Regions from separate parts of the Tardiphaga sp. 285_C5_N1_2 genome, predicted to be linked through region 3. Evidence: riboswitches for the same ligand, from Rfam matches in the RefSeq annotation. Region 3 holds a riboswitch; each other region holds the start of a gene.
The links. Region 3 has a riboswitch for cobalamin ahead of AB7951_RS06265 (DUF1636 family protein). Riboswitches for the same ligand answer to the same signal wherever they lie in the genome.
Positions count from the first base shown of each region.

Region 1: another riboswitch for cobalamin. It lies ahead of AB7951_RS26885 (TonB-dependent receptor); the one in region 3 lies ahead of AB7951_RS06265 (DUF1636 family protein).
Region 2: another riboswitch for cobalamin. It lies ahead of metE (5-methyltetrahydropteroyltriglutamate--homocysteine S-methyltransferase); the one in region 3 lies ahead of AB7951_RS06265 (DUF1636 family protein).
Region 4: another riboswitch for cobalamin. It lies ahead of AB7951_RS22525 (ribonucleoside-diphosphate reductase subunit alpha); the one in region 3 lies ahead of AB7951_RS06265 (DUF1636 family protein).

Region 1 is NZ_CP197241.1:5,682,565-5,690,075, reverse strand. Features, by position in the region: gene AB7951_RS26885 (TonB-dependent receptor) at 1-1,913, opposite strand, end outside; cobalamin riboswitch at 2,015-2,204, opposite strand; gene AB7951_RS26880 (alkaline phosphatase D family protein) at 2,350-3,903, shown strand; gene typA (translational GTPase TypA) at 4,136-5,959, shown strand; gene maiA (maleylacetoacetate isomerase) at 6,138-6,815, opposite strand; gene AB7951_RS26865 (NAD(P)/FAD-dependent oxidoreductase) at 6,909-7,511, shown strand, end outside.
Region 2 is NZ_CP197241.1:3,052,609-3,060,119, reverse strand. Features, by position in the region: gene serS (serine--tRNA ligase) at 1-708, shown strand, start outside; gene AB7951_RS14610 (hypothetical protein) at 730-1,233, opposite strand; gene surE (5'/3'-nucleotidase SurE) at 1,489-2,256, shown strand; gene AB7951_RS14600 (response regulator) at 2,284-2,661, opposite strand; gene AB7951_RS14595 (protein-L-isoaspartate(D-aspartate) O-methyltransferase) at 2,954-3,604, shown strand; gene AB7951_RS14590 (peptidoglycan DD-metalloendopeptidase family protein) at 3,712-5,115, shown strand; cobalamin riboswitch at 5,284-5,495, shown strand; gene metE (5-methyltetrahydropteroyltriglutamate--homocysteine S-methyltransferase) at 5,600-7,511, shown strand, end outside.
Region 3 is NZ_CP197241.1:1,325,253-1,332,763, forward strand. Features, by position in the region: gene AB7951_RS06240 (Zn-dependent hydrolase) at 1-212, shown strand, start outside; gene AB7951_RS06245 (putative bifunctional diguanylate cyclase/phosphodiesterase) at 209-2,197, opposite strand; gene AB7951_RS06250 (tyrosine phosphatase family protein) at 2,469-2,981, shown strand; gene cobS (adenosylcobinamide-GDP ribazoletransferase) at 2,974-3,738, opposite strand; gene cobT (nicotinate-nucleotide--dimethylbenzimidazole phosphoribosyltransferase) at 3,739-4,794, opposite strand; cobalamin riboswitch at 4,894-5,084, shown strand; gene AB7951_RS06265 (DUF1636 family protein) at 5,194-5,643, shown strand; gene cobU (bifunctional adenosylcobinamide kinase/adenosylcobinamide-phosphate guanylyltransferase) at 5,640-6,170, shown strand; gene cobW (cobalamin biosynthesis protein CobW) at 6,171-7,184, shown strand; gene cobN (cobaltochelatase subunit CobN) at 7,200-7,511, shown strand, end outside.
Region 4 is NZ_CP197241.1:4,760,275-4,767,785, forward strand. Features, by position in the region: gene AB7951_RS22525 (ribonucleoside-diphosphate reductase subunit alpha) at 1-1,388, opposite strand, end outside; cobalamin riboswitch at 1,508-1,723, opposite strand; gene AB7951_RS22530 (hypothetical protein) at 1,913-2,098, shown strand; gene AB7951_RS22535 (GlxA family transcriptional regulator) at 2,105-3,064, opposite strand; gene AB7951_RS22540 (HD domain-containing protein) at 3,237-3,878, shown strand; gene AB7951_RS22545 (glycosyltransferase 87 family protein) at 3,850-5,028, opposite strand; gene ftsH (ATP-dependent zinc metalloprotease FtsH) at 5,213-7,129, opposite strand; gene tilS (tRNA lysidine(34) synthetase TilS) at 7,363-7,511, opposite strand, start outside.

The DNA of each region.
Region 1 (7,511 bases), 4.4 Mb from region 3:
TTCGCGCGCAGGAACGCGGTGTTGGCATCGATGCGCCAACCATGGTCGAGCACGAAGCCGATCGAGGCCTCGATTCCGCGCGACGACTGCTGGCCGACCTGCAACACCTGTCCGCTAACGTTCGGGTCGCGCGCCAGCAGATTGTTCTTCACGATCTCATAGGCAGCGAGCGTCCACTCGCCGCGGCCGCCCCAGAACGATTGCTTGACGCCGATCTCGGCCTGCTTGCCGGTCGCGAGGTCGAACTTCGCATTGGCGTTGCTCGCCGAGATCAGTCCGCCGACCGTATCCACAGCCGTCGAATACTGGCCATAGAAAGCGAGATTCTGGATGGGCGTATAGACCGCGCCGACGCGCCACGAGGTCGCCGAATAGTCCCGGGTGTAGCTGTTGGCGGGGGTGCGATAGTCGGTTCGTTCGACCGTCGGCTGATCCTGGCGGACGCCTGCGATCAGCGACAACTGTTCAGTGATAGCCAATCGGTTCTCGGCGAAGAACGCGTATTGATTGGCGACGCTCTTGAAGCCGGGAGTGGTCGGGTCCGGGCTGCTGAACAGGCCGGGATCGAAATTATACGGATTGACCGACGAGGACCCGCTAAACGGTGAATTGTTGGTATGCTTGAAGTCGATGCGGTTGACGTCGAAGCCTGCCACGAACGTATTGACCATTCCGAACAGATGGCCCTCGAAGGTGGCGTCCATGCGGTCGCCTATCTGCTGCTGCTGGTGGAAGATCTCGAGATAATCGCCGCGATCGATCAGGCCGGTGCCGGAGTTGAAGCCGTAGATCTCGACCTCCTTCCAGTGGCGCTTCGCATACATATAATAGAGCGTGTTGCGCAGGGTGATGCCGTCACTGATCTGCCACTCGGTCTTTACCTGGCTCCAGCTGTCCTGATAGCGAATGTTGCTGTCGCTGACATTGTAGTTCTTGAAGCGGATCGCCTCATTGAGCTGGCCATTGATCAGCGGCGTGCCGAAATATTTTGACGGATGGCGGTCGCCATAGTCGGTGGAGAGCGTCCAGGTGATGTCCTCGGTCTGCTTGATCTGCACGGCAGCGTGCAGCGCGATGTTCGAGGTGTTGTCGCGATCGACCCAGCCATCGGACGCGTTGCCGGTGACGGCGATGCGATAGGCGACGTCCTTGCTGACCGGGCCGCCGCTATCGAGGGCGATACGGCGCGTCATGTTGCTGTCGAGCGAGATTTCAGCCTGGTTGCGCGGCACCCAGAGCGGCAGTTTTGAAATCACGTTGATAGCGCCGCCGATGGCGCCTTCGCCGTACATGACGGAGGCCGGGCCGCGCAGGACTTCGATCTTCTCGGCGGTCCAGGTGTCGAAGGGGAAGTTCACCGTTCCGGAGCCGACATAGAGGCGCGTGCCGTCATAAAGCGAAGTAACGGACCCACTGCCGGCGAAGCCGCGGGTGCTGAAAGCGATGCCGCCATTGCCGGGTTCGCCGATGGCCGTGAAGCCGGTGGCGTTCTGCGTGACGGCGTCGACCACGTTCTGCTGGCCGCGTTCGGCCATGGTTTCTGCCGATATCACCTCTACGCTGGCCGGCGTCTGCAGGCGCGTCAGGCCAAGGCGGCTCCCCGTCGATGTCGTGCCGGTGAGGTTGAGCGTCGGCGCTGCGAAGACGGGGCCTGTCGGCGTGGCAACCGGCGCGCCGGTATTGGCGGCGACATTGCGCTGCTGGCGTGAGCGTGCAGCGCGCGATGCATTGCCGTTCGTGGTGCGGCGCGCGCGTTGAGGTGTCGCTGACGGCTGAACGACAACAGGATCGAGCGTCTGGCTCGACTGTGTGGTTTGCGACCAGCTTTCGCTCGGACACAACAAGTAGGAGAGAGCAACAGAATAAAGAAAGGGAGTATGTCGCTTCAATGCGACGGGAGAAACGGAGGTCATGAACAGGACTCGCGGTTACGTGGCACGTCACCGCAAACCAAGTCGCCCCGCCCAAACAGGCAGTGTGACTTCCACCAGGACACCCCGCCCAATGTGCTCGCGTGTGACCACGACTGGCGGCAGGTCTCCTGGCTCGCGGGTCAATGCCTGTCGCCGCCTTCCCAGGTGAACACCCAGTGGCTCTTGGCGCAGGCTCGCCGCTTACAGTTGCGGGGGCAGCCGCGGAATCGGGGGATCCCCCTCACCGCATTCCCTTTTGATCCCCGAAGGGAACCGTCGCGTTCACGTTAAGGTGAAATTTCCAAATGTGTCAATCAAGCTGCCAGCCATTCGCAACTTGCTTTGGCGGGTGTTGATATTGCGCATCACCTGTCATCGCAGCGTCAAGTGTTCTGCCTAGCACCACGGGTGCCAGAGCCAGGATCAGGAGTTCGCCATGGCGCTACGTATCTCCCGCCGTCGTTTTCTCGCGCACTCAGCCGCAGTAGGCGCAAGCTTCCTGGCTATGCCTTACCTCAGCCGCGCGGCGGATCGCCCGGTCGTGTCGCATGGCGTGCAGTCCGGCGATGTCGGGACGAGCAGCGGCATGATCTGGTCGCGCGCGGATCGGCCGGCGCAGATGATGGTGGAAGTCGCCACTACCGAATCCTTCAGCAATGCGCGCATGTTGCCGGCTATCACGGCGCTGCCCGAGAGCGATTTCACGGCGAAGCTGCTGCTCGATAATCTGCCGGCCGGGCAGGATATCTTCTACCGCGTCAAATTCCGCGATCTCTCGCATACCGAGATCGTCGGCGAGCCGGTGATCGGTCGCTTCCGCACCGCGCCAGCGGATCGCCGCGATGTGTCCTTTGTTTGGGGCGGCGATGTCGCCGGACAGGGCTGGGGAATCAATGCCGAGGATGGCGGCATGGTCACCTATGCCACCATGCGCAACCACAACCCGGATTTCCTGATCCATTCCGGCGATACGATCTACGCCGATGGTCCGATCCTGCCTGAAACGAAACTGCCTGACGGCACGATCTGGAAGAACACCATCACGGTGCCGGAGAAGGCGAAGGTCGCCGAAACGCTCGATGAATTCCGCGCCGCGCACAAATACAATCTGCTCGACGACAATGTTCGCGCCTTCAATGCGCAGGTGCCGATCTTCGGCCAGTGGGACGATCATGAAGTCACCAACAACTGGTCGCTCTCGAAGCAGTTGCCGTCGTCTTACAAGGAGCGCGACATCACGCTGCTGGCTGCGCGCGGCGCCCGTGCCTTTCACGAGATGTATCCGATCTCGGTCAATCCGGCCGAACCCGGCCGCGTCTATCGCACGCTCAATTACGGCCCGCATCTCGATGTCTTCATGCTGGACGAGCGCAGCTATCGCGGGCCCAACGGCCCGAACCTGCAGGAGAGCTATGGTCCCGATGCGTATTTCATCGGTCCGGAGCAGATGGCCTGGCTGAAGCGCGCATTGATGGCCTCGAAGGCGACCTGGAAGGTCATCGCCTCGGATATGCCGATCGGCCTCGTCGTCTATGACAACGCCGCCGACAAAACCGGGTCTGAGGCCATCGCGCAGGGCGACGGACCAGTGCGGGGCCGCGAGCTGGAAATCGCCGATATCCTGCGCTTCATCAAATCGGCCGGTATCCGCAACACGGTCTGGCTGACCGCCGACGTGCATTACACGGCGGCGCATTACTACAATCCGGAAAAGGCGCAGTTTCAGGATTTCGAGCCGTTCTGGGAGTTCGTTTCGGGCCCGTTTCACGCCGGAACCTTCGGCCCGGCGGCGCTCGACAATACCTTCGGTCCCGAGGTCCGTTTCGTGAAGGCGCCGGGGCCCGATAAGCAGAATTTGCCCCCGTCGGCCGGCATGCAGTTCTTCGGTCACGTCAAAATCGACGGCCAAAGCGGCCAAATGACCGTTACCTTGCGGGATCGGGCCGATATGGCCCTTTGGGCCACGGTTCTGGACCCGAAATTGGGCTAACCATTTGGCAGATTCGCATTGTTTTTCGGCGATTTCCCCCTATATTGCGCCGCAACGCGTCCGAGTACCCGGCCCCTTCTGGCCGGGTTTGCTTTTGGAGGGATTGCCCCAGCGCGTTTTCAGACGAGGCAGTTATCGAACGCGCTCGAGCGCAAGGCATAAGCCTTTTGTTGTCGAGCATGTCTTGTTGAACCCGCTCAAGGGCACCCAGACCGTAACCAGAAGAAGACCTATGAACCTTCGCAACATTGCTATCATCGCCCACGTTGACCACGGCAAAACCACTCTCGTGGACAAGCTGCTGCAGCAGTCGGGCACGTATCGCGACAATCAGCGCGTCCAGGAACGCGCGATGGATTCGAACGACATCGAAAAAGAGCGCGGCATCACCATTCTCGCCAAGTGCACCTCGGTGCTGTGGGATGAAGTCCAGATCAACATCGTCGACACCCCGGGCCACGCTGACTTCGGCGGCGAAGTCGAACGCATCCTGTCGATGGTCGATGGCGTGATCGTGCTCGTCGACGCCGCTGAAGGCCCGATGCCGCAGACCAAGTTCGTGGTCGGCAAGGCGCTGAAGCTCGGCCTCAAGCCGATCGTCGCGATCAACAAGGTCGACCGTCAGGACGCCCGCATCACCGAAGTCGTCAACGAAGTGTTCGACCTGTTCGCAGCGCTCGACGCCACCGACGACCAGCTCGATTTCCCGATTCTGTACGGATCGGGCCGCAACGGCTGGATGGCCGACAGCCCGGACGCGTCGCATGATGTCGGCATGAAGCCGCTGTTCGATCTCGTCATCAAGCATGTCGCGCCGCCGGTGGTCGAAGAAGGTGCGTTCCGCATGCTCGGCACCATCCTCGAAGCCAACCCCTATCTCGGCCGTATCATCACCGGCCGTATCTCGGCGGGCTCGGTGAAGCCGAACCAGGCCGTCAAAGTGCTGTCGCGTGACGGTAAGGTCGTCGAAACCGGCCGTATCACCAAGATCCTGGCCTTCCGCGGCCTCGAGCGCCAGCCGGTGGAACTCGCCGAAGCCGGCGACATCGTTGCCATCGCCGGCCTGCCGAAGGGCACGGTCGCCGATACCTTCTGCGATCCGTCGGTTGAAATTCCGATCCAGGCGCAGCCGATCGATCCGCCGACCGTGTCGATGTCCTTCATCGTCAACAACTCGCCGCTCGCCGGCACCGAAGGCGACAAGGTCACCAGCCGCCTGATCCGCGATCGCCTGTTGCGCGAAGCCGAAGGCAATGTCGCGCTCAAGGTCGTCGAATCCGCCGATCGTGACGCGATGGAAGTGTCGGGCCGCGGCGAATTGCAGCTCGCGATCCTGATCGAGAACATGCGCCGCGAAGGCTTCGAACTGTCGGTGTCGCGTCCGCGCGTGGTTCTTACCAAGGACGAAAACGGCAACACGCTGGAGCCGGTCGAGGAAGTCGTCATCGACGTCGATGAGGAATTCTCCGGCGTGGTCGTTCAGAAGATGAGCGAACGCAAGGCCGAGATGATCGAGATGCGTCCGTCGGGCGGCAACCGCCTGCGTCTGGTGTTCTACGCGCCGACCCGCGGCCTGATCGGCTATCAGGGCGAACTCATGACCGATACCAAGGGTACCGCGATCATGAACCGCCTGTTCCACGACTACCTGCCCTATAAGGGCGAGATCGCCGGCCGCCGTAATGGCGTGCTGATCTCCAACGACCAGGGTGAAGCGGTGGCCTATGCCATGTTCAAGCTGGAAGATCGCGGCCCGATGATGATCGAGCCGGGCTGGAAGGTCTACAAGGGCATGATCATCGGCGAGCACACCCGCGAGAACGATCTCGAACTCAACGTTCTCAAGGGCAAGCAGCTCTCCAACATCCGCACCACGTCGAAGGACGAAGCGGTGCGTTTGACGCCGCCGATCCGCATGACCCTCGAAAAGGCGCTGGCCTATATCGAGAGCGACGAGCTGGTCGAGATCACCCCGAAGTCAATCCGCCTGCGCAAGAAGCATCTCGATGCCAACGACCGCAAGCGCGCCGAAAAGACCAAGGAAGTGATCGCGTAAGCGATCGGCTTTTGACTGACTGTTATGAAAATGCCCGGCGAGAGCCGGGCATTTTTGTTTGGTGCGATGCCTTCACTCCGTCCCTCATGGTGAGGAGGCGCGCAGCGCCGTCTCGAACCATGAGTTGGTGTCGCGCCGACGCTTGTGGCCATCCTTCGAGACGCCGCTGCGCGGCTCCTCAGGATGAGGGCGGCGTCGCCGGCGCCCCCTGTTGCTTCAACGGATCGGCCTTCGCAAACGCCTCCATCGCCTCGCAGGTGGCGACGATGCGGTCGATGGTCGGGATGCCTGCAATTTCGATCTTCAGCACCTTCATGGTTGCGGTGATGCTGAGCAGACAGATGTCGGCGATGGTCACTTCGTCGCCATGACAGAAGCGGCCGGTGGCGGGTTCGCTGGCGAGGCGCTCTTCCACGGCGGCGAGGCCCGTGGTGAACCAGTGTACCAGCCATGCGCGAACTGCGGCATCGTCAAAGCCGGCGGTGATGGCGAGATATTTGCGCACACGCGGCGTAATGAGCGGGTGGGTGTCGGCAGCCAGCATCGCGGCGATCGAACGCACCCGGGCGCGGCCGTGTGGATCGCTCGGCAGCAGCGGCGGGGTCGGATGGATCTCGTCGAGGAATTCCAGGATCGCCAGCGACTGCGTCAGCGGCAGGTGGCCGGGCTCGATCAGGGCCGGAATCGCGCCGAGCGGATTGATCTTGAGGAACGCGTCGCCGCGCTGCTCGCCCTTGTCGAGGTCGATCACGCGCTCGTGCGCTTCCAATCCCTTCAGGTTGAGCGCCACGCGGACGCGATAGGTCGCGGACGTCCGCCAGAAGCCGTAGAGTTCGAAATCGCGTGGGGCTGTCATGCATCTTCTCCGAGGGCAGCGGTGGCTTGAATAATTCAAGCAAGCCTTTATCCCGTTGTCACCCGTTTCCCATCCGCTGTGAATACCGACGCGATGACTAAACTGCCTTCCGAAGTAGATGTCGCCATCATCGGAGCCGGCGCTGCCGGCCTCGGCGCCGCGCGTATGCTGGAAGGTTCCGGGCTCTCCGTGATCGTGCTGGAAGCGCGCGACCGGATCGGCGGCCGTGCCCATACGATCATGGCGGCACCCGGCATTCCGTTCGATCTGGGCTGTGAATGGCTGCACTCCGCCGACAAGAATGACTTCGTCGGCATCGCGAAAGAGCTCGGCTTCGCCGTCGACAAGTCGCGCCCGCCGTGGCGCGATCAGGCCTATGACGCCGCCTTCTCGAAGGCGAAGCGCGATGAGTTCTTCGCCGCGATCGACGCGTTCTATGAGCGCGCCGAGGAGGCCGCAGAAAACGAGATCGATGCGCCGGCGGCGACATGCCTTGAGCCCGGCAATCCATGGAATCCGATGATCGATGCGGTCTCGACCTATATCAACGGTTTCGAGCTCAAGGATGTGTCGCTGCACGACATGGATGCCTATGAGGACACGGACATCAACTGGCGCCTGCCCGATGGCTATGGCGCGCTGATTGCAGCCTATGGCGCGCCGTGTCCGGTGGCGCTGAAGACCGAAGTGAGAGTC
Region 2 (7,511 bases), 1.7 Mb from region 3:
TTGGTGCGCGATGATGCGATGTTTGGCACCGCGCAGCTGCCGAAGTTTCGCGACGATCAGTTCGCTGCCGGAGCGATCGGTAGCGAAGGGCAAGGTTACTGGCTGATCCCGACTGCTGAAGTCCCGCTCACCAACCTCGTCCGTGAATCCATCCTCGACGAAAAAGAACTGCCGCTGCGCATGACGGCGCTGACACCGTGCTTCCGTGCCGAGGCTGGTGCTGCCGGCCGTGATACGCGGGGCATGATCCGCCAGCATCAGTTCACTAAGGTCGAACTGGTCTCGATCACCACGCCTGAGGAAAGCAAGAACGAGCATGAGCGCATGCTGTCCTGCGCCGAGGAAGTGCTGCGCCGGCTTGGCCTGCATTACCGCGTGATGACGCTGTGTACTGGCGACATGGGTTTTGCTGCGCAGAAGACCTACGACATCGAGGTCTGGATGCCGGGCCAGGGCGACGGCGGTGCTTACCGCGAGATTTCGTCCTGTTCGGTCTGCGGCGATTTCCAGGCGCGTCGCATGGATGCGCGCTCGCGCGGGCCGGATGGCAAACCGCGCTTCGTGCACACTCTGAATGGTTCGGGCACCGCCGTCGGTCGCGCGCTGATCGCCGTGATGGAAAACTATCAGCAGGAAGATGGCTCGATTGCCGTGCCGGATGTGCTGCAGCCTTATATGGGCGGGCTTAAAGTCGTCCAGGCCGGCTAGGCGTCGTCGCGCGCCAGCCGCTCAGGCGCGGCTGGCTGTGACCAGCGCGCATTTGGCTTTTTCGGCTTTTATGTTGACAAAGCCCATATGCGTCATCGGAAACGCCTTGCGGCTTTTCGTGCTGACGGTCTCCGCGATGACGCGGCGACGCTCCGTCACATAACGTCCATCCCGGCTGCGGAAGGCACAGGCGATTTCGAGGTCCTTGACCGGATAGTCGTTGGCGTTGCGCACGGTGAAGGTCATCAGCGCCCTGGAACCGAGACCGCCGCGGCGAAACGATTGGCGGGAGAGGCTGAGACGGGTGAGCTCCGCGGCGTCGGGGACGCTGACGAGTTGTGAAGACGTGGGTTTGGCAAAGTCCTCCTCACTCAACTCGTCGGGCATAGTTGCCACTACCGCCGTATTGAGGGTGAGATCGGGCTTGGTCTCGGCCAATCTGGGAAGCAGCAGCCACCCCGTCAGGGCGACAACCGCCATTGCCGGCAATGCGATGATCAACACCCGTTCGAGCTGTTTCGCCATCTCCGTCGCCCTGTGGGGCGCTGCGACCAAGGCCATCCGGGTCGAGCGCGCATGCTTCAGACGCAATTGGCACTCACCTACCTAGATAAGAAATCGCGGCGACGCCGAAATGTTCCGGCTCGCGGGAAAAATCGCCTTCGAGACAGCCCCGGTAGCGCACGAGCAGCGCCCAAAATGGGGGTGGCAAAAGCGGGCACATGCTGGCAAAAACCGATGCCGGCCAGCGGCCCTCCCGATCGAAAAGGCACCTCACGAATGCGCATTCTCTGCACCAATGACGACGGCATTCACGCCCCCGGCCTGAAGATCATCGAGCAGATCGCCAAGGAATTGTCCGATGATGTCTGGGTGGTGGCGCCCGAGCTCGATCAGTCCGGTGTGTCGCATTCATTGTCGCTGAACGATCCGTTGCGGCTGCGCGAAGTCGGCCCCCGGCATTATGCCGTGCGCGGCACGCCGACCGACTGCGTCATCATGGGCGCGCGTCATATCCTGAAAGACAAGCAGCCGGATCTCGTATTGTCCGGCGTCAACAAGGGCCGGAACGTCGCCGAGGACGTGGTCTATTCCGGTACCATTGCTGGAGCGCTCGAGGGCACCATTCTCGGCATCCCGTCGGTGGCGTTGAGCCAGGAATTCTCGATGGAAACGCGTCACAATCCGCAATGGGAGACCGCGCTGAAATTCGGACCTGACGTGCTGCGTAAGGTCATCAAGGCGAGCGTGCCGAAGAACACCGTCATCAACGTCAACTTCCCGGCCTGCGCGGCCGACGAGGTGAAAGGTGTCGTTGTCACCCGGCAGGGCAAGCGCAATCAGGGCTTTCTGCGCGTCGATGAGCGGCGCGATGGCCGCAACAATCCGTATTTCTGGATCGGTTTCGAGCGCATCGTCGCCGCGGAAGCCCCGCTGGAGGGTACCGATCTCGCAGCGCTTGCTGCGCGCTATGTCTCGGTCACGCCGCTGCGTCTCGATCGCACGGATGATGTATTCTCCGAAGCGCTGACCAAGGCGCTTGGCTGAGAGTTGGAAATAGGCGAGTGGGCTCGCCTAGACCGCGACGCCCTTGAGCGTCGTTGACAGCACCTGCGCCAGCGTTTCCATCTGGAACGGCTTCTGCAGCGTCGGGCGGTCACGAAATTCTTCCGGCAGGCCTTGCGCGCCGTAGCCAGTCGCGAAGATGAACGGGCGGTTGCGCGATGCGATCACTTCCGCGACCGGCGAAATCACCTTGCCGTTGACGTTGACGTCGAGGATCGCAATGTCGAACTTGGCAGACCCAGCCAGCTTGATCGCTTCGTTGATGTCACCGGCTTCGGCGGCTACGCTATAGCCGAGTTCCTCGAGCATATCGGCGACCATCATGCGGATCATGACCTCGTCTTCGACCAGGAAGACGGAGCCGCCCGGCGGGTTCGTTGCAGTCATGGCCGGTTTCCTTGCCCCAATCCTCTGAACAAAATCGCAAATTCCCGGGTTGAACGCAATCTCGACGCATTGCCATTTTCGTGACCCAAAGACGCATGTCGCGTGTTCGGTACCAGATAGAGCAAGATCAGGATTTCAGCGCCCCGCCCATAACAGGCTGGTATGTTGCTGGTTCCGCGCGCGGAACAATAAAAGTTGTCGTTAGGCTATCCCGGTTCCGATCGCAGAAATACATCAATCTATCTTTGCTAGATCGAGAGTGTTTCTAACCTGTGCTGCGTGAGGCATTTCCATGATTACCGTCGGACAGCCGCCTGAACAGATGACCTTTCAGCTTGGTCTGCGGCGCCGTGGGATCAGCGATCGGCTGGTGCTGCGCGCAATGGAGGATATTCCGCGTGATTGCTTCGTCGAGCCGAACGATCGCGCCCATGCCTGGCGGGATACGGCCTTGGCCATTGCCTGCGGTCAGACCATCAGCCAGCCCTTCGTGGTGGCCTATATGACCGAACAACTGCAATTGAATGCTGGTCACCGTGTGCTCGAGGTCGGCACGGGATCGGGCTACCAGGCCGCGATCCTGTCAAAGCTCGTCCGGGACGTGCTCAGCATTGAGCGTTATCGCACGCTGGCCGATGCCGCCCGGACCCGGTTGGAGGCACTCGGCCTCCACAATATCGAGGTCATGCTCGGCGACGGCCTCAACCCGGCTGCCAATTTGGGATCGTTTGACCGGATCGTCGTGACCGCCGCTGTGGAGGAGGTGCCCGCGGCGCTGACCGACCGACTTGAGGAGGACGGTATTCTGATTGCGCCGGTTGGTCCTCACAATGGCGTCCAGACCCTGGTCCGGATCCGCAAAACCGGGGATGGATTGGAGCGAAAGGAGCTGGTGGACGTGCGTTTTGTGCCAGCGCTGCCGGGCATCGCGCGCGAACTCTGAAAAAAGTTCGTGAACGACTGTCACGTGTTGGTCGCAAGGTTAAAGGCTTGGTAACGGAGACGGTGTTTACTCAATTCAGTTGTTTGTTGCGTATGAGTGAGTAACCAATGTCCAGCGTTGTCGAGTTGCTTTACTCGCGTCGCGCTCCGCAGGTCGCGGTGCTGGCGCTGATGTCTATCGGTTTTGCCGGCTGCAGCGCCGACATGCAGACACGCCTATCTCAGAATCCAAGTTTTGACTCGGGGCAGTCCCGTGGCTTTGGCTGGCAGGGCGAAACCACCGGCTCTGTGCCGCAGCGGGCACCACGTGCGCCGGTCGAGCGCCAGGAACTGCCGCAGTATCAGCGTCCGGCCTATAATCCGCAGCCGCAGTATCAATCCCAGCCTTTGCCGCCGCCGATCTCGGCGCCGCAGTCCTATCCGACAGCCCGTCCGGTTGCATCGGCTGCTCCCGTCAGCGGGGGCGGCAACGGTATGTATACGCCGCCGCCCGCACGTGCGCCGATCGAAACCACCGGCTCCACGGCACCGCGCTCGGTTGCAGCGACCAACGGCCTTGCCCGTGATGGCGGCACCTCGATCATCGTCGGCACCAGCGATACGCTCGATGGTCTGGCGAAACGCTACAACGTCTCGTCGGCTGCGATCCTGCAGGCCAATGGCTACAAGGGGCCGCGCGCGCTGTCGCCCGGCCAGTCGCTGATCATTCCGCGTCAGGGCGCCGCGGCAACTCCGGCCGTTGCTGCTGCTCCGAGCAAACCTGCCGTCGGCACATCGACCACGCATTTCGTCAATCGCGGCGATACGCTGATGAGCATCTCGCGTCGGAACAACGTGTCGGTCGCCGAACTCGCGCGCGCCAATGGTCTGGCGCCGACTGCCCAATTGAAGCTCGGCTCCAAGATCACGGTACCCGGTGCGCGTACGGCCAACGCAGCTCCTGTAGCCGCGCCGCTCGCTGCGCCCGTCGCAGCCGTGACGGCCGCTCCGGCTGGCGCGGTCACGTCCGCTGCCGTGGCCCGTGTTGCGTCTGCCGAACCCGCACAGAAGGCCCGCCTGGCAAGTGCCACGACGACGCCTGAAGAAACCACGCCGGAATCGCCGACTAAAGCCGCTGACGCAACCGGCGCTTTGCCGACGTTCCGTTGGCCGGTGCGCGGCCGCGTGGTCACAGGCTACGGCGCCAAGACCAATGGCAAGTCCAACGACGGCATCAACGTCGCCGTGCCGGAAGGCACGCCGATCAAGGCTGCCGAAGATGGCGTCGTTGCCTATTCCGGCAACGAGCTGAAGGGTTACGGCAATCTGGTCCTCGTTCGTCACTCCAACGGCTACGTCACCGCATATGCCCATGCGAGTGAGCTGATGGTGAAGCGTGGCGAGACCATCAAGCGCGGTCAGGTGATCGGCAAGTCCGGCCAGTCCGGTGAGGTTACTTCGCCGCAGCTTCACTTCGAGATCCGCAAGGGCTCGTCGCCGGTCGATCCGCTGCAGTTCCTCAACGGGGCGTAAGCGCAGTCCACGAAGTGTAGTTCGCATTTAAGCAAGCCCGGCCTCGTGCCGGGCTTGATGCGTTTGATCTCGGGGCTACGGCCCACTCCAGCTCCGGAGTCTTCAACGCGCTGCTGCGAGTGGGCAGCTTGCGCGCGCAAGCTCGGTTGACTGCCGCGCGATGTTGCCCATATGTGGACATGTCGTGGTTCTTCGGGAAGGTTTGCCCGAAGCTAAGAGGGAAGCCGGTGAGGCGTTAAGCCAAGGCCGGAGCTGCCCCCGCAACTGTAAGCGGTGAGCCGCTGTCCATTAAAGTCACTGAGACCCGCAAAGGTTTTGGGAAGGCCGGACGGCAGCATTGACCCGCAAGCCAGGAGACCTGCCTCGACAACATAAACGTCCTCGGGCGGGGTGTCCCGGTGGTGCGGTTGCGATTCCGCGACTGCCGTCGTGGAATCCAGACGTGTCACTTTGGCCTTTTGCCCCCAATCATTGGGGTTAAGCCATGTCTACTGTGTCAAAGTCTACTTCTTCCAAGTCTTCTGCCAAATCTACGTCCTCGCTTCCTGTTGCTACATTGGGAACGCCACGGATCGGTCCGCGGCGTGAGCTCAAGATGGCGCTGGAAAGCTATTGGTCCGGTGCAATCGACGAGAATGCGCTGATCGATGTCGGCGTCGGGCTGCGTGCCGCAAACTGGGCACGTCAGAAGTCGCTTGGGATCACGGTCATGCCGTCGAACGACTTCTCGTTCTACGATCAGGTACTCGATACCAGCGTCATGGTAGGCGCCATTCCGAAGGTCTATGGCTGGAAGGGCGGAGACGTTTCCTTCGCGACCTATTTTGCCATGGCACGTGGATCACAAGGCACCGCGCATGACGAGGCCTGTACGCATGGGTCTCATGATGCGTCCCACGGCGTGCCAGCGCAGGAGATGACCAAGTGGTTTGATACCAACTACCATTTCATGGTCCCGGAGGTGACGCCGGATCAGACGTTTAGTCTCGCATCGCGCAAGCCGATCAAGGAGTACGAAGAGGCGAGATCGCTGGGCTATCAGACACGACCTGTGCTGGTTGGGCCTGTGACCTATCTGAAACTGGCCAAGAGTGCGGATGCGTCATTCGATCCGGTGACGCTGCTCGACAGATTGCTGCCTGTTTACGTCGAGGTGCTCGGGGAATTGGCCGACAGAGGCGCCGAATGGGTACAACTGGACGAGCCGTGTCTGGTGCTCGATCTCGACGCACCGGCCCAGCAGGCGCTGCAGCGGACTTACGCCGCCTTTGCAGAAGCGGTCCCGCAACTCAGGATCATGCTGAACACTTATTTTGGCGAACTTGGCGACAACCTCGATCTGGCCCTGTCGCTTCCCGTCGCCGGGCTTCATCTCGATCTGGTCCGCGCGCAGGACCAGTTCGATGAAGTCGCTGCGAAGGCGCCCAAAGACATGGTCCTCTCGCTCGGCGTGATCGATGGACGTAATATATGGCGGTCCGATCTGTCCAGTCTGCTCGATGGGTTGGAACCCATGGTCGATCTCCTGGGGCGGGATCGCGTTGAGCTGGCGCCGTCCTGCTCACTGCTGCATGTGCCGATTGATCTCGGCCTTGAGACCGAGCTCGATCCGGACGTCAGAAGCTGGCTGGCCTTTTCAGTCCAGAAAATGGAGGAACTGGCGGCGCTCGGATCCGCCTTGGCTGGTAGTCGCGCGGATGTCGCCGCAAAGCTCGCTGCGTCGGATGCGGCGGCGGCTGCGCGACTGGCGTCGTCGAAGATCCACGATCTTGCGGTCGCCAAACGCGTAGCCTCTGTTGACGCGACCATGCGTCGTCGGGGCAGTGACTTTGCCACGCGCGCTGCCGAACAGCACCGACGCTTCAAACTGCCGGCATTTCCGACAACGACCATCGGCTCGTTTCCGCAGACCGCGGAAGTGAGAAACGCTCGCGGGGCCCATGTCAGGGGCACGCTCAGCGATGCTGCCTACAAGACGTTCCTGCAGAACCAGACGGCGAGGGCGGTGCGCTGGCAGGAGAATATCGGTCTCGACGTGCTGGTGCATGGCGAGTTCGAGCGCAACGACATGGTGCAGTATTTTGGCGAACAGCTCGCCGGCTTCGCCTTCACCAAATACGGCTGGGTGCAGTCCTACGGTTCCCGCTGCGTGCGGCCACCTGTGCTGTTCGGCGACGTGTCCCGGCCGCATCCCATGACAGTCGAATGGTGGCAGTACTCGCAGTCGCTCACCGAGCGGCCGATGAAGGCGATGCTGACAGGGCCCGTCACGATTCTGAACTGGTCATTCGTGCGTGACGACATTCCCCGCGAAGTTGCGTGTCGCCAGATCGCGCTCGCGATACGCGATGAGGTGCTCGATCTGGAAAAGGCTGGGGCCGGTATGATCCAGATCG
Region 3 (7,511 bases):
CCAAGCTCGGCTATTCCACGACGCGGCTGGCGTCGGGCGCCGGTCACGACGCGGCTTTCATGTCGCATATCGGCCGCAGCGCGATGCTGTTCATTCCGTCAAAGGACGGCAAGAGCCATTGCCCGGAGGAATGGTCGGAGCCCGAGCAACTGGCCGTCGGCGCGGCGACGCTGTTCGAGGCGGTGCGGCTGCTCGACGGACAGAACGACTAGCTGGCGGTGCGTTCGGCCAGCACGCCGTGTTGAACAGAAGCCAGATAATCGCCGACCTGCTCGATGCCCATGGGTTTGGCGAAGAAGTAACCCTGCATGAAACGGCAGTGCTCCTTGCGCAGGAAGTCGACCTGTTCGTCGCTCTCGACGCCTTCGACGATGCAGTCGTGACCGAGGCCGTTGCACAGTCCGAGCATGGTGCGCAGGATCAGGCGCGCAGCAGAATCCGTCTCGATCTTACTGATGAAGCTGCGATCGATCTTGACCTTGTCCAGCGGCAATTCGCGGATGCAGCTTAGGCTCGAATAGCCGGTGCCGAAATCGTCCAGCGAGATGCGGGCGCCCAGAGCCTTCAGGGCATTCAATGCTTCGGTCGCCTGTGCGAGATTGCCCATCACGGCCGTCTCGGTAATCTCGAAGTCGATGCGGCTGGCCTTCACCATGCTTTGCTGGACAACAGCAATGATCTTGAGGATCGACAGGGGAGAGGCGACGTCCACCGCAGAGAGGTTGAACGAAATCCGGACATGCTCCGGCCATGTCGCTGCACCTTCAAGGGCCTTGCGCAGCAGCAACGGGGTCAACTGGCCGATCATGCCTGAGCGCTCGGCGGCGACAATGAAGCTCATCGGTGGAACATTGCCGAGCTCCGGGCTCTTCCAGCGCGCCAGGGCTTCGAAGCTCGCGGGCTGTTGTGTTTCTGCGTCGATGATCGGCTGGTAGGCGATCCACAATTCCCGTTCGAGGTCGGCACTGGCCAGGGCCCGACTCACAGAGGAGGCCTCGCGGATATCGGCTTCGTGTTCTGCGGAAAACCGGACGGCCTTGCCACGCTTGTGCTGCTTGGCAAAGAACAGCGCATAATCGGCGCGCTCGAACAGATCCTGCGCGGTCCTGGCTGTGTCCGGAAATTCCGCATATCCGATCGAGCAGCTGATGCTGACTGTAATGTCATCAATCTCGAACGGGATGTCGAACAGGTTCTCGATGCTCTCTTCCGCCTCAACAATTGCATCCGGGTCGAGCAATTGGTCGCTGAACATGACGAATTCGTCGCCGCCCAGTCTGCCCAGAAACACGTGAGGGGCGAGATGTGCGCGCAGTCTGTCTGCGACTTCGACCAGCAAGCGATCACCCGTGTGGTGTCCGTGGATGTCGTTGATCGGCTTGAAGCCATCCAGATCCAGGATACCGAGCAGCAGGCCGCCGCTACTGTGCTCAGTGTTGACAATGCCGCGCTCAAGCTCGGCAAAGAAGTTCCGGCGATTGGGGAGACCAGTGAGGCTGTCGATATTCGAATTCCGGAAATTCTTGTCGCTCAGTACCTGCAGTTCAGCCTGCTTGATACGCAGCGCCTTCTCCGAATTCACCCGCTTCTCGAAGTCGGAGTAATTGCCGAGCAGCATGAAGAGAACGGCCCCGATAACCACGACGAAGTTGAAGGCGATGGAGACGAAGACGACATTGTCGCTGGAGCCGAAAAAGAACGCGAAAGGCACGACAACCAGCGCCATCACGATCAGCGCTGCCGCGCGCAGATGCATGAGGCAGAAACCGCAGCCGATCGATGTCACGGCCATAAAGAACGCAACGTGGCTTTTGCTATAGGCGTCGCCATAGGGAAACAGGCTGAGGCTCCAGGCAGTGAACGCGACGCCGAGAATGCCTGCAAAGATGATCGAGCCGGTGAGCTTCTCTACGGCCTGGTTGAGCGACAGTGTGGTGTTCCGCGCTCTCAACCAGCTCAGTATCCGGATCACACAGATTGCATCGAATGCAGCAGGGAGATAGACGGTAAGCAGATGTGGCGCAGTACCATAAAAGGTGATTGCAAGTGCCGTCGTGTTGACGACCACCAGCGCATACATCATCGGCACCTGACGGGTGAAGGCAGCGAGTTTCGCTTCCACCAGTTCGGGGTTTTCGCGCGGCACGCGGAAGATCGTTCCGATTTGTGATGCCGCCATTTCGAAGTAGTTCAGCATCGTACCGTCCTGGACTCTGCACTGGTAAGTCAGATACCTATCGCAACTTCTTTAAGATTGGCCTGCCTCGGTTGTCTAAAGTTCGAGCAGGTAACCGATTGTTCTGATTAGTATATTTTCTTCTGTTTGCGATGGTGCAGGTGCGAAAAGGTCGGGGGTGGTATTAAGAAACCGACCCTGCATCAGCGACATCGGAGCGGCATGAGGTTGAAGAAGGTCCATTCGCCGTGGGTGAGAGGAAGGACATGACGACAGCGAGCAGGGTGTTCGAATGATCTATGTGAGCTCGCTCGGAGGCCTTGCTGCTGTGGCAGACTCACTGCCGTCCTTCGATCTGCTGACACTTCTCTCGCCCGCAGCGAGCGAGCGCGACTGGAGCGGGTTGGCGCGTGAGCGTCATGTGGAGCTGACCTTCCACGATATCGTCGAGGTGACGCCGGACCTGATCGCTCCCGATGCCGACGCCGTGGATGCCATTCTTGACTTTGGCCGCGGCAGCACCGCCGATCGCCCGATGCTCATTCACTGTTGGGCCGGTATCAGCCGTTCCAGCGCTGCGGCTTACGCCATCGCCTGCGATCGCAATCCCGGCTATGAGACGGCGATTGCAGATGAACTACGCAAACGTTCGCCTTATGTGACGCCGAACAAATTGATGGTGCAGTTGGCTGACGAACAGCTTGGCCGCGATGGACGCATGATCGAAGCCATTGCGCGCATCGGCCGCGGCGCGGATGCCTTTGAAGGTGAGCCTTATCGATTGCCGCTGAACTGGCCTATTTGATCAGGGCCGCAACGCCGAGAAGAAATCCGATCTCGAAGAGTTGCTCGACGGCACCGAGCACGTCGCCGGTGTAACCACCGATCAGACGACGCGACCAGAGTGCGAGCAGTGCGGCGAGCGCTGCGCCGAGCAGAAGACCCGCAAAAAGCGATGCGACCGAGACGAGCGCAAGCGGGATTGCTGCAAGCACAACCACACCAAGTGCAAACAACGATTCCTCAAATCGCACGGGCGCCTCGGCGTAAGTGACCTTCATCGCACTGGTATCGCCGCTATAGGGCAGGCGGTTCATCACGAAGGCCGGCATGGCGCGGGCTGCGGCGTGGACGGCGATCAGCGCCGCCGCACCTGCCCACATCGGCAATATGGCGAGCGCCGCAATGCGCAGCGCCGTGCCCAGGCAAAGTGCCAGGGCGCCGTAAGTGCCGATGCGGCTGTCCTTCATGATTGCAAGACGCTTCTCGACGGTCCAGCCCCCGCCGAAGCTGTCGGCTGTGTCGGCGAGGCCGTCTTCATGCAGCGCGCTGGTCAGAGCGATGCTTGTCGTGATCGCCAGCAGGGCGGAAATCAGCGGTGACCAGAATTCGCCGGCAACGAGAAACACGATTGCGGATGCAGCGCCGATGCCGGCGCCGACCACCGGAAAATACTTCATTGCACGCGCAAGCCAGTCAGGCCCTTGCGCGTCGACAGTTGCCGGTACCGGCAGCACCGTCAGGAAACGGATCGCATTCAAAAGATGCGGATCCGGTCTCATCTAGATATTTCCGGCCAGCACGTCGTTGAGGCTCGCAACGTCGGTCAGCATGCGCGCGGCGGCGCGGACCAACGGCACCGCAAGCAGCGCGCCGGTGCCTTCACCGAGCCGCAAGCCGAGATCGAGTAGCGGCTGGGCATCGAGCGCATCGAGCACCATGTCGTGGCCGCGTTCGGCCGAGCGGTGCGCGAAGACGCAGTAGTCGCGTGCAGCCGGGGACAGGCGAACGGCGAGCAGTGCCGCGGCGCTGGAGATGAAGCCGTCGATGATCACCGGCCGTCGTTGCGAAGCTGCGCCGAGGATCGCTCCGGCCATGCCTGCGATTTCCAGTCCGCCGAATTCGGCAAGCACATCCAGCGGCGCAGTTGCGTCGCTGCGTGCTGCCGCCTTCGTGATCGCCGCGCGCTTGCGCGCCATGCCGGCATCATCCTGCCCGGCGCCAACGCCGATACAATCATCCAGGGGGGCCGGCGCGAGTCGATGAACCACCAGTGCCGATGAGGCCGTGTTGCCAATTCCCATCTCGCCGAGCGCGATGATGTCTGCGCCGGCCTTGATCTCACCGACGGCGATTCTGAAGCCGCGCGTCAGCGCATCGGCCGCGTGCTCTGCCGTCATCGCTGGCTCGCGCGCGGCATTCGCCGTACCCATGCGAACCTTTGCATCGACCAGCTTCGGGTGCACCGGCAGCTCGGCGGCGACGCCGATGTCGATCACGCGCACACCGATGTCATTGGCCGCGGCGAAAGCATTGGCCGTGGCGCGGCCGGCCAGATAGGTCGTCACCATCGCGACCGTGACCGCCGACGGATATTGCGACACGCCTTCGGCTACGAGTCCGTGATCCCCCGCGAAGATCAGCAGCACGGCATTGTCGCCGCGGGGCTCGCCCGGATGCCGGATCATGCCGAGCTGCAGCGCCAGGTCCTCGATTCTCCCCAGCGATCCCGGCGGTTTGGCCTTGCCGTCGATGACGGCGCGGATGCCTGCCGCGATCTGCGGGTCAACAGGCGCAATGGCGGGCGGCTGCCACAAGGACTGGGAATAAGCGGGCATAGGGTTCCTTTTCGCGGCCTAACTGACGCAAGACGACCTGCAAGGTCAACAGGTCCGGGCGACAGTCCGTCGGCGCGGTTGACCCCGGCGCACCCGGCAGATAGCGTCTTTTGCGATGGTCCTTCCGCGTGGAAGGTGAATAGGGAAGCCGGTTTGAGGCCGGCGCTGCCCCCGCAACTGTAAGCGACGAGCCCGCGCCGGTGCCACTGGGAATTCTTCAGAATTCTTGGGAAGGCGGCAACAGGCTATGACTCGCAAGCCAGGAGACCTGCCATCACGAACTGTGCTTTGGAGGCGTCGTCGGGGCGGGGTGCACCGGACGGGAGCGAACCGACGGCCATGCTGTCGGCGCGATCCAACAAAGCTCGTAGGCCCGTGAGGGCATGAACTGAGCATGTGATGGATCACGACAGCGCCGATATCTCTGGCGAACAAATTTCGGTCGAACCGCCGCGCCCTGTGCCGGCTGGTCCCGTTGTCGTGAGCGTGTGCATCAGCTGCAAGGCTGCCGAAGCCGGCACGATCGTCGGGCCGGACATGTTCGATGCCGTGAAGGCCGCGCTCGGCAATGGGGATGCTACTGTGATAGTGCGTCCGGTGCAGTGTCTCAGCGTCTGCAGGCGGCCGGCGACGGTCGCGGTGACGAGTCCCGATGGCTACACGTTCCTGTTCGGCGATCTGCAGACCGACAGCGGCAGCGCGGCGCTGGTGTCTTTCGTGGAGTCCTATCAGAAGGCCGACTACGGTCTTGTACCGTGGCGGGAACGCGCCGAGGTGTTGCGCAAGGGTATGGTCGCGCGCGTGCCGCCATTGCGCTGGTCACCCGAAGACGGACGTGCTCCGAAATGACCGCGGCCTCCACCACGTTGGTGCTGGGCGGCGCGCGCTCCGGCAAGTCGTCCTTCGCCGAGAAACTGGTCGATGGTATCGGCCTGACGAAAATCTATCTGGCCACGGCAACGGCCGGCGATGACGAGATGCACGCCCGCATCGCGCAGCATCGCAGGCAGCGCGGAGAAAGCTGGATCACCTTGGAAGAGCCACTGGCGCTAGTCGATGCGCTGACGCGCGAGGCGACGGTCGGGCGCGTCGTGCTGGTGGATTGCCTGACACTGTGGCTGTCGAACCTGATGTTCGCCGAGCGCGATCCAGAGATTGAAGCGAAGCGCCTCGTGCGTTTTCTCGATGTCTCGCGCTATCCGATCGTGTTCGTGTCCAACGAAGTCGGCCTCGGCCTCGTGCCGGAGACGCCACTCGGACGCGCTTTTCGCGATGCGCAGGGCCGGCTCAACCAGATCATCGCGGCCGCCGTGCCGAATGTTGCTTTCATTGCCGCCGGGCTTCCGCTCTGGCTTAAGCGTTCCCAGGAGAATTGAATGTCCCGCGTTCCCGTCACCGTCCTCACCGGATTTCTCGGCGCCGGCAAGACCACGCTGCTACGCTCGCTGCTGACCCAGGCCGATGGCCGCCGCATCGCCGTGATCGTCAACGAATTCGGAGACGCCGGCTTTGACGGAGGTCTTGTCGAGGAATGCGCGGCGAAAGCCTGCGCGCCCGGCGATATCGTCGAACTCACCAATGGCTGCATCTGCTGCACGGTCGCAGACGATTTCGTGCCGACCATGGACAAGCTGCTGTCCCGTGAACGCCCGCTCGACGCCATCGTCATCGAGACGTCCGGCCTGGCGTTGCCGCAGCCGCTGCTGAAGGCTTTCGCATGGCCCGCGGTAAAGACCCGCGCCACTGTCGATGGCGTTGTTACCATCGTCGATGCGCTGGCGCTTTCTGAAGGCCGCGTCACGCTGGATGAAGACGCCGTTGCCGAGCAACGCGCCAAGGACGAGGGTATCGAGCACGACGATCCGATCGAGGAAGTGTTCGAAGATCAGTTGGCTTGCGCCGACCTCGTGGTGCTGTCGAAGAGCGATCTGGTCGCTCCGGAGAAGCTCGCCGAGATCGAAGCCAAGCTCAAGGCCGTGCTGCGTCCGGGTGTGAGCATCGTGCGCTCCAAGGGCGATCTCGCGCCATCAGTGCTGATCGGCCTCAATGCCGCAGCCGAGGATGATATGGCCGCCCGCGTCGGTCATCACGGCGAGGAAGAAGAACACGACCATGACGATTTCGACAGCATCGTCGTCAAACCAACCGCTGCTGCGAGCATCGACGCGATGCGCGCACGCATTAGCGATGCGCTCGGCCTCGACGGCGTGCTGCGCGTGAAAGGCCATGCCCGCATTACGGACAAGCCCGCGCCGATCGTGGTGCAGGCCGTCGGCGCCCGCGTCGATCTCGCCTTCGCCCGGCCGGATGTGGCGCAGGCCGAGCACCTCGTAGTCATCGGCCTCAAGGGATTCGACGGCGACGCCGTGCGAAAGGCACTCGCCGGGTAACGCAGGTTCACCCGCATGCATCTGAAGCTCGACACCTCCGGCAGTATTGATGACGGCGACGTCGCCCGCGATCTCGGGCAGGACACCGCCGATATCGTCGTGTTGTCAGCGGCGGATAGCGATCTGGCGGCGTTCAATGCGGCGCATGCGACACTGCCGGGCGATTTCCCCAGCGTGCGGTTTACCAACATGCTGGCGCTCGGCCATCCCGCGTCGGTCGATCTCTATGTCGAGCGCACGCTGGCCAGGGCGAAGATCGTGGTGCTGCGCATGCTCGGCGGCATCAGCTATTGGCCCCATGGCGTCGAGAGCCTGCGCAGCGACGCG
Region 4 (7,511 bases), 3.4 Mb from region 3:
CAGGTCTCGAGATAGGCGCAGACTGCGCCCTTGCGCTTGCCGCCCTGATTGACGGCGATGGCCGTATCGTTGGCGACCTTCAGGAACGGCACCACGCCCTGGCTCTCGCCATTGGTGCCCTTGATGTGGGCGCCGAGGCCGCGCACACGCGTCCAGTCATTGCCGAGACCGCCGGAATATTTCGCCAGCAGCGCATTGTCCTTCACCGACTTGAAGATGCCGTCGAGATCGTCCGCGACCGTGGTGAGGAAGCAAGATGACAGTTGCGGGCGCTGGGTGCCGGAATTGAACAGCGTCGGCGTCGAGGCCATGAAGTCGAACGACGACAACAGATTGTAGAATTCGATGGCGCGGGCTTCGCGGTCGATCTCGCGCAGCGCGAGGCCCATGGCAACGCGCATGAAGAAGGCCTGCGGCAGTTCGATGCGATTGCCCTGCACATGCAGGAAGTAGCGGTCATAGAGCGTCTGCAATCCCAGGAACTGGAACTGAAGGTCCCCTTCCGGCTTCAGCGCTGCCGAGATTCGCTTGAGATCGAAGCGCGCGAGTTCGGGATCGAGCAGCTCGGCCGCAATGCCGGTCTTGATATAGGCGCCGAAATATTCGGCGTAGCGCGTGGTCATGTCAGCCTGCGACGCGTGGGTCGGGCTGCCATGAACGAAGGACAGGACTTCCGTGCGCAGTTTGTCGAGCAGCAGGCGGGCGCTGACAAAGGTGTAGTTCGGCTCCTGCTCCACCAACGTGCGCGCGGCCATGATGCCAGCCAGTGCCAGCTCATCCAGCGTGATGCCGTCATAGAGATTGCGGCGGGTTTCCTCGAGCACCGGGGCGGCATCGACGCCGTCAAGGCCGGCGCAGGCCTCGTTGACGATCAGCGCCAGACGCGCCGAATCGAGCGGGGCGCGGGTGCCGTTGGCGAGCATGACATGCAGCACCGGTGCGGTGGAAACCAGCGCCGGCTTCGCCGCCAGTTCCTCCGCGCGGGTGCGAGCGCGCTCCTCGCGGTACAGCACATAGGCGCGGGCCACCTTGTGGTGCTCGCTGCGCATCAGCGCCAGTTCGACCTGATCCTGGACGTCCTCGATATGGAAGGTGCGGCCTTCACCGACGCGGCGAGTCAGCGCCGCCACGACTTCGCCGGTCAGCTGTTCCACCGCCTCATGGACGCGGCGCGACGCCGCTGCCGTGTGGCCCTCGACGGCCAGAAAGGCCTTGGTCATCGCGACAGAAATCTTGCTGCCGTCGAAGGGCGACACCGTGCCGTTGCGCCGGATGATCTGCATCGAGGGTTCGCGCGCAGGCGCAGCGAGCGTTTCCGGCGAGAGTTGAATCAGCGGCGCATGAGCCGCATCGCGGCCGTTGGACAGAGCGGAAGAGGAAGTAGGCATCGGCAAGACCCCGTGTGATGCGTGTAGCAATGGGGGCTGGGGCCGAAAGGACGCTGCAAAATACACGGCGGAGATCCGCCGGCATTGCCTGCAAGCGACCGCTGGGACACCCCGCCCATGGACGTTCTGGTGTCGCGGCAGGTCTCCTGGCTCGCAGGTCAATGTCTGTTTTCAGCCTTCCCGATGCTTGCGCATCAGTGACTTCAATCGAAACAGACTCACTGCTTACAGTTGCGGGGGCAGCGCCGGCATATGACGCAAAACAGCGTCTTTACCGGCTTCCCTCTTAGCCACCAAGTCTTGCGACAGGGCGGACCGTGACGTCTACATTTGGTGTGACCCGCGGTGAAGTGTCAAGCGGGCATTGGCGCCGAACGCAACAAATTCGGTAGGGCTGTTGGTTCAGTGGACAACCGCTTGCGTGGCGGAAACCGCGGGGTCGTTGGCGGTTTCTGCACGATGCGATTCGTTGCCGCCGAGCACCGCGAAGCGCAGAACATCGTGATCAACCGATGGAGGATGCGATGCGCGACCTGATGACGACCACTGAAAGGATCAACTTCAGCGCTTTCGTAGAGCGAGCCGGTGCGCTCACGGCGTTCGAGACGAGGGATCAGATCGCCCGGCGCCGCCTCGACGAGATGCTGAACGAAGCGCTGATGGACAGCTTTCCTGCGAGCGATCCGATTTCTTCGCTGCAACTCGCCTGAGCAGAATCAGACCGCGCGAAAGCTGGCCCGATACTGGCTGGGCGTCAGGCCCAGCCGTCGCACGAAGACCTGACGCATATGTTCGGCGGTGGTGAAACCGGATTCATAGGCCACGACCTTGAGCGGCAGATCGCTGCCTTCGAGGCGGTTGCGTGCCGTGTCGATCCGGGCGCCCTCGACAAAATCTGCCGGCGTCATTTTGGTCTCGAGCTTGAACACCCGCGCGAAGGTGCGCGCGCTCATGCCCGCCACATCGGCCAGTTCATCCACGCTGTGTGCGTCACGCAGATGCGCCATCACATGGGCATGGACTCGCGCGATAGGCGAGTCCGGCTCGGCCGGCGGTACCAGATACGGACTGAATTGCGACTGGCCACCCTGGCGCTGCGCCACCACGACCAGACGCTTGGCCACAGCCAACGCAACGTCCGCGCCATGATCTTCCTGGACCAGCGCGAGACCCAGATCGATGCCTGCGGTGACGCCGGCTGACGTCACCAGCGCACCGTCACGACTGTAGATGCGATCGAACTCCACATGCGCTTTGGGAAAACGCAGCGCCAATAGCGGCGCGTTCTGCCAGTGCGTCGTCACCGTCTTGTCGTCAAGCAAGCCTGCATGGCCGAGCGCGAATGCCCCGGTGCAGACCGAGCCATAACGCTCCGCATGGAGCGCCGCATTGGCCAGCCACTCTGTAAGCTGCGGATCCGCCTCTGCCGTCGGCAGCCCAGGCCCGCCGGCCACCAGAACCAGATCCCAGGGCCTCTTCGCGTCACTGAACGCCAGATCCGCGGACATTCTCAGACCGTTCGATGCACGCAGCGGCGCGCAATCTGCAGCGACAAGTGTGATGTCGTAGCCGTCGCCCGGCGCGACGAAGCCATTGGCTTCCATGAACACATCGAGCGGACCGGCCACATCCAGCGACTGGACGCCGGGGAATATCGCGAGGGCAACGCTCTTCATGGTGAGGCTTCATTTCAACGGCGAGGACGGGCTCAAGTCATTCTGAATAGATAGTCGTCTTGCGGCAGGAAATCACGGGCGAATGGCAGCTTTGCGGGGTGCGGCGCGATTGCGAGGACACCGCCCGCCGGCGACAACGGACGTATCACAACAACCCTGCAAGGAGCATCCCATGAGCAAAACGATTGCCGGCATCAAAGTGCCCGACAGCGCCCTCGCCCGCCAGGTCGATCAGCTTGTGCGCGATACCGAAAGCGATCTTCTGTATCATCATTCCAATCGGGTTTTCCTGTTCGGTGCGCTCGCCGGGCAGCGCAAGGGTCTCAAGGTCGATTCCGAGTTACTTTATGTCGGCGCGATGTTTCACGATATGGGCCTGCAGGCGCCCTATGCGAGCAAGGATGAACGTTTCGAAGTCGATGGCGCAAATGCTGCCGCGGACTTTCTGCGCAGCCACAGGATCGATGAGCGCGACATCGACGATGTCTGGGACGCCATCGCACTTCACACGACACCGGGCATTCCCAAGCACAAACGGCCTGTCGTCGCGCTGGTGACCGCAGGCGTCGAGATGGACGTCCTGGGTCTGGAGTATGAGGCCTTCACCGAACACCAGCGCCACGAAGTGTGCACGTGCCATCCGCGTGGCCATGACTTCAAGAACGGGATCATCGATGCGTTCGCTGCGGGGACGATCCACAAGCCGGACACGACCTTTGGCAACGTGAAGGCTGACGTGCTCGACCTCCGCGACCCCACCTACAAGCGCGCGAATTTCTGCAGCATCATCCTGAACTCGGCGTGGAGCGAATAGACTCCCGCACGCGCATGGCGATCAACGCTGCCACCAGCAGCGTTGCGCCAAAGCCCGTGGGAGCGCCGAGAAATGGATAGGCGATCAGCAGCGCAGCAGCGAGACCGAGCACCGGCAGTTCGTGACGGCGAAAGCCTTCCGCGAGACCTATACGGGCGATGAAGCCGATGGCAATCGCAAGCACCATCACGTCGTACAGGAAAAGGTAGGGCGTCGTGAGCAAGGCGCCGACTGCCAGCGCAGCGGCTTTCAGTTCATAGCGCACGCTGCTGCGCCACAACGGCACCAGCACCGCTACGACGGCACCAATCATGATCCACTGGAACGTCCAGGCCAGCGGCTCGCTGCCGTCGAAATAGCGCACCAGTGCAAAGATGCTCTGCATCTTGCCCCATGGCGCGCGGCCTTCGGTGAGGAAGGCCTGCGAGAACATCGGCATCCAGTGAAAAAACGCCTGCCAGCTCTCCGTGCCGAAAGCGAGCCACGACACCGCGGCCAGCAGCACTGTGGTGATACCTGCGCTGACAAACGCCTTCCATTGTGACGCCGCGATCAGCATCAGCGGAAACAGAAATCCGTACTGCGGCTTGTAGCTGAGCAGGCCCAGACAGATCCCCGACAGGATCGGCCGGGTCGGCAGCAGCACCAGCATCCCGCCGATCAGCGCCGCGGTCAGAAATCCATTCTGCCCGACAAGGCCGTTGGTCATCACCACCGGAAAAGCCGCAGCCAGTAAAAGGCCGAAGGGACGACCGACGATCGCACGCATCGCCGCCAGATACGGCACGAAGCTGACCGCAGCCCAGCCGGCAAAAGCCACAGCATAAGGCAGCTTTGCGAGCAGTGCCGCGATGAACAGGAATGGCGGCGGATAGTGCCAGGCGAAATTGCCGGGATAGGTCTGACCGAGGACAGCGATCTGAACCTTTTTCTGGATGTCCCAATCATAGGCCCAGGCCGGATGACCATCGAGCACCAATCGCCCGGCAGACCACACATTGACGAAATCGGTGGGCGAGCTGAGGCCGTCTTCATAGATCCAGCCGCGACCGTAGAAGGTCGGGAAGAAGGCGAGATGCAGCATCGTCAGGATCGTGCAGACGATCAGCAGCGCCGGCGGAATTGCGCCACGCTCGGGTATCGAAGTCATCGTGAGTGGCGCTGGCATACGGTCCCCAATGCGCATCAAGGGCGCCGGGCGACAGTGCCGAGGGAAGTTTGAGGAAGGTTTAAGTGGGACGTGGTCGCCGAATCGGGCCTCGCTCCATTCGAGCTACAGATAATAAAAAAACGCGGCCTTTCGGCCGCGTTTTGCATGTTTACGTGTGTCGACTTTACGCCTGCGGCTGCGGCTCCAGGCCACCGTCCGGACGCGGGCGCGGCTTGCCAGCGGGAGGCACAGCCGAGGTACGCGGGCCCGACGGCTCCAGCACCGACTCGCGGTTCGGCTTCTTGCCGTTCAGCAAATCCGTGATCTCGTCGCCCGAGAGGGTTTCGAATTCGAGCAAGCCCTTGGCCAGCGTTTCGAGGTCATCGCGCTTCTCGGTGAGGATCTTGGTCGCTTCGTCATAGCCTTCGGCGACCAGACGCTTCACTTCGGAGTCGATCTTCTGCGCCGTGGATTCCGAGACCGCCTGGGTGCGGTTCATCTGCATGCCGAGGAAGACTTCGTCGTTGTTCTCGCCATACGACACCGTACCGAGTTCTTCCGACAGGCCCCAGCGCGTCACCATCATGCGAGCCAGCCGCGTGGCCTGCTCGATATCCGAGGACGCACCCGAGGTGACCTTGTTGCGGCCGAATATCAATTCTTCAGCAACGCGGCCACCCATCATGATGGCGAGGCGCGAGGTCATCTGCTCCAGGGACATCGACATCTTGTCGCGTTCCGGCAGCTGCATGACCATGCCGAGCGCACGGCCGCGCGGAATGATAGTCGCCTTGTGGATCGGGTCGGTGGCGACGACGTTGAGGCCGACGATGGCGTGGCCGCCCTCGTGATAGGCCGTCAGCATCTTCTCTTCCTCGGACATCACCAGCGACTTGCGCTCGGCGCCCATCATCACCTTATCCTTGGCCTCTTCGAACTCGCTCTGCGTCACCATGCGCTTGTTACGGCGCGCGGCAGTCAGTGCCGCCTCGTTGACGAGATTCATCAGGTCCGCGCCGGAGAAACCGGGCGTGCCGCGGGCAATGGTCTTGAGGTTGATATCCGGCGCCAGCGGCACCTTGCGGACATGGACCTTGAGGATCTGCTCGCGACCGACAACGTCCGGATTCGGTACCACGACCTGACGGTCGAAACGGCCGGGACGCAGCAGCGCGGGATCCAGCACGTCCGGACGGTTGGTGGCGGCGATCAGGATCACGCCTTCATTGGCCTCGAAGCCGTCCATCTCGACCAGCAACTGGTTGAGGGTCTGTTCGCGCTCGTCATTGCCGCCGCCGAGACCGGCGCCACGATGACGACCGACGGCGTCGATTTCGTCGATGAAGATGATGCAGGGCGCATTCTTCTTGGCCTGCTCGAACATGTCGCGCACACGGGATGCGCCGACGCCGACGAACATTTCGACGAAGTCCGAACCCGAAATGGTGAAGAACGGCACATTGGCTTCGCCCGCGACCGCACGCGCGATCAGCGTCTTACCGGTGCCGGGAGGGCCAACCAGCAGCACGCCGCGCGGGATACGTCCACCGAGGCGCTGATACTTGCCGGGGTCGCGCAGGAATTCGACGATCTCCTGCAGATCCTGCTTGGCCTCATCGACACCGGCGACGTCCTCGAAGGTGACGCGGCCATGCGCTTCCGTCAGCATCTTGGCGCGCGACTTGCCGAAGCCCATCGCCTTGCCGGCGCCGCCCTGCATCTGGCGCGACAGGAAGATCCACACGCCGATCAGCGCGATGAACGGCAGCCATGAGACGAGCAGCGACACGAACCACGGCACGTTGTCGCCCGGAGCCTTGGCGGTGATCGAGACCTTGGCGTCATACAGACGCTTGATCAGGGTCGGATCGCTCGGGGCATAGGTCTGGAAGCTGGAGCCGTTGGTGAAGGTGCCGTGAATCTCGGGACCCTGGATTACGACATCGCGGACGTGATTTTGATCAACTTCGGTGAGGAGCTGCGAGAACGAAATGTCCTGCGAGGCGGTGCGCTGACCAGGATTCTGGAAAAGCGTGAACAGCGCCAGCAGCAACAAAACGATAATGACCCAGAGGGCAAAATTGCGCAGGTTCGCGTTCATCGATCTTCCTTCGTCGCCGCGCGAAATCGCGGCCTTATTCCCTTGTGGGTCGCCACAAGGGTTCACCCTGGGTCGGTCGGATACAATCTAGGTGCGACCGAGGGCGCTGCCAAGGGAACTGGGATGGACTATTTAACGCATCTACGCGCATTTCCGGTTCAAATAATGGCGGTGTTTAGAGGGTTTTCCCACGGTGGTTAAGGTATTGTGGGCCAGCAGGCGCGTCTTTGCATTCAACCAACGCGGCGACGCCTGGGCGGCGCCGCAACGATTCTCAGGCGGTCCTGCGTCAGCGTGATCATGGCACCGGCGAGCGTCTGCTTCAGCAAAATACCTTTTCCGCCCAATCGCGTGGCCTGAACGATGGCGAATACAAGCGTTT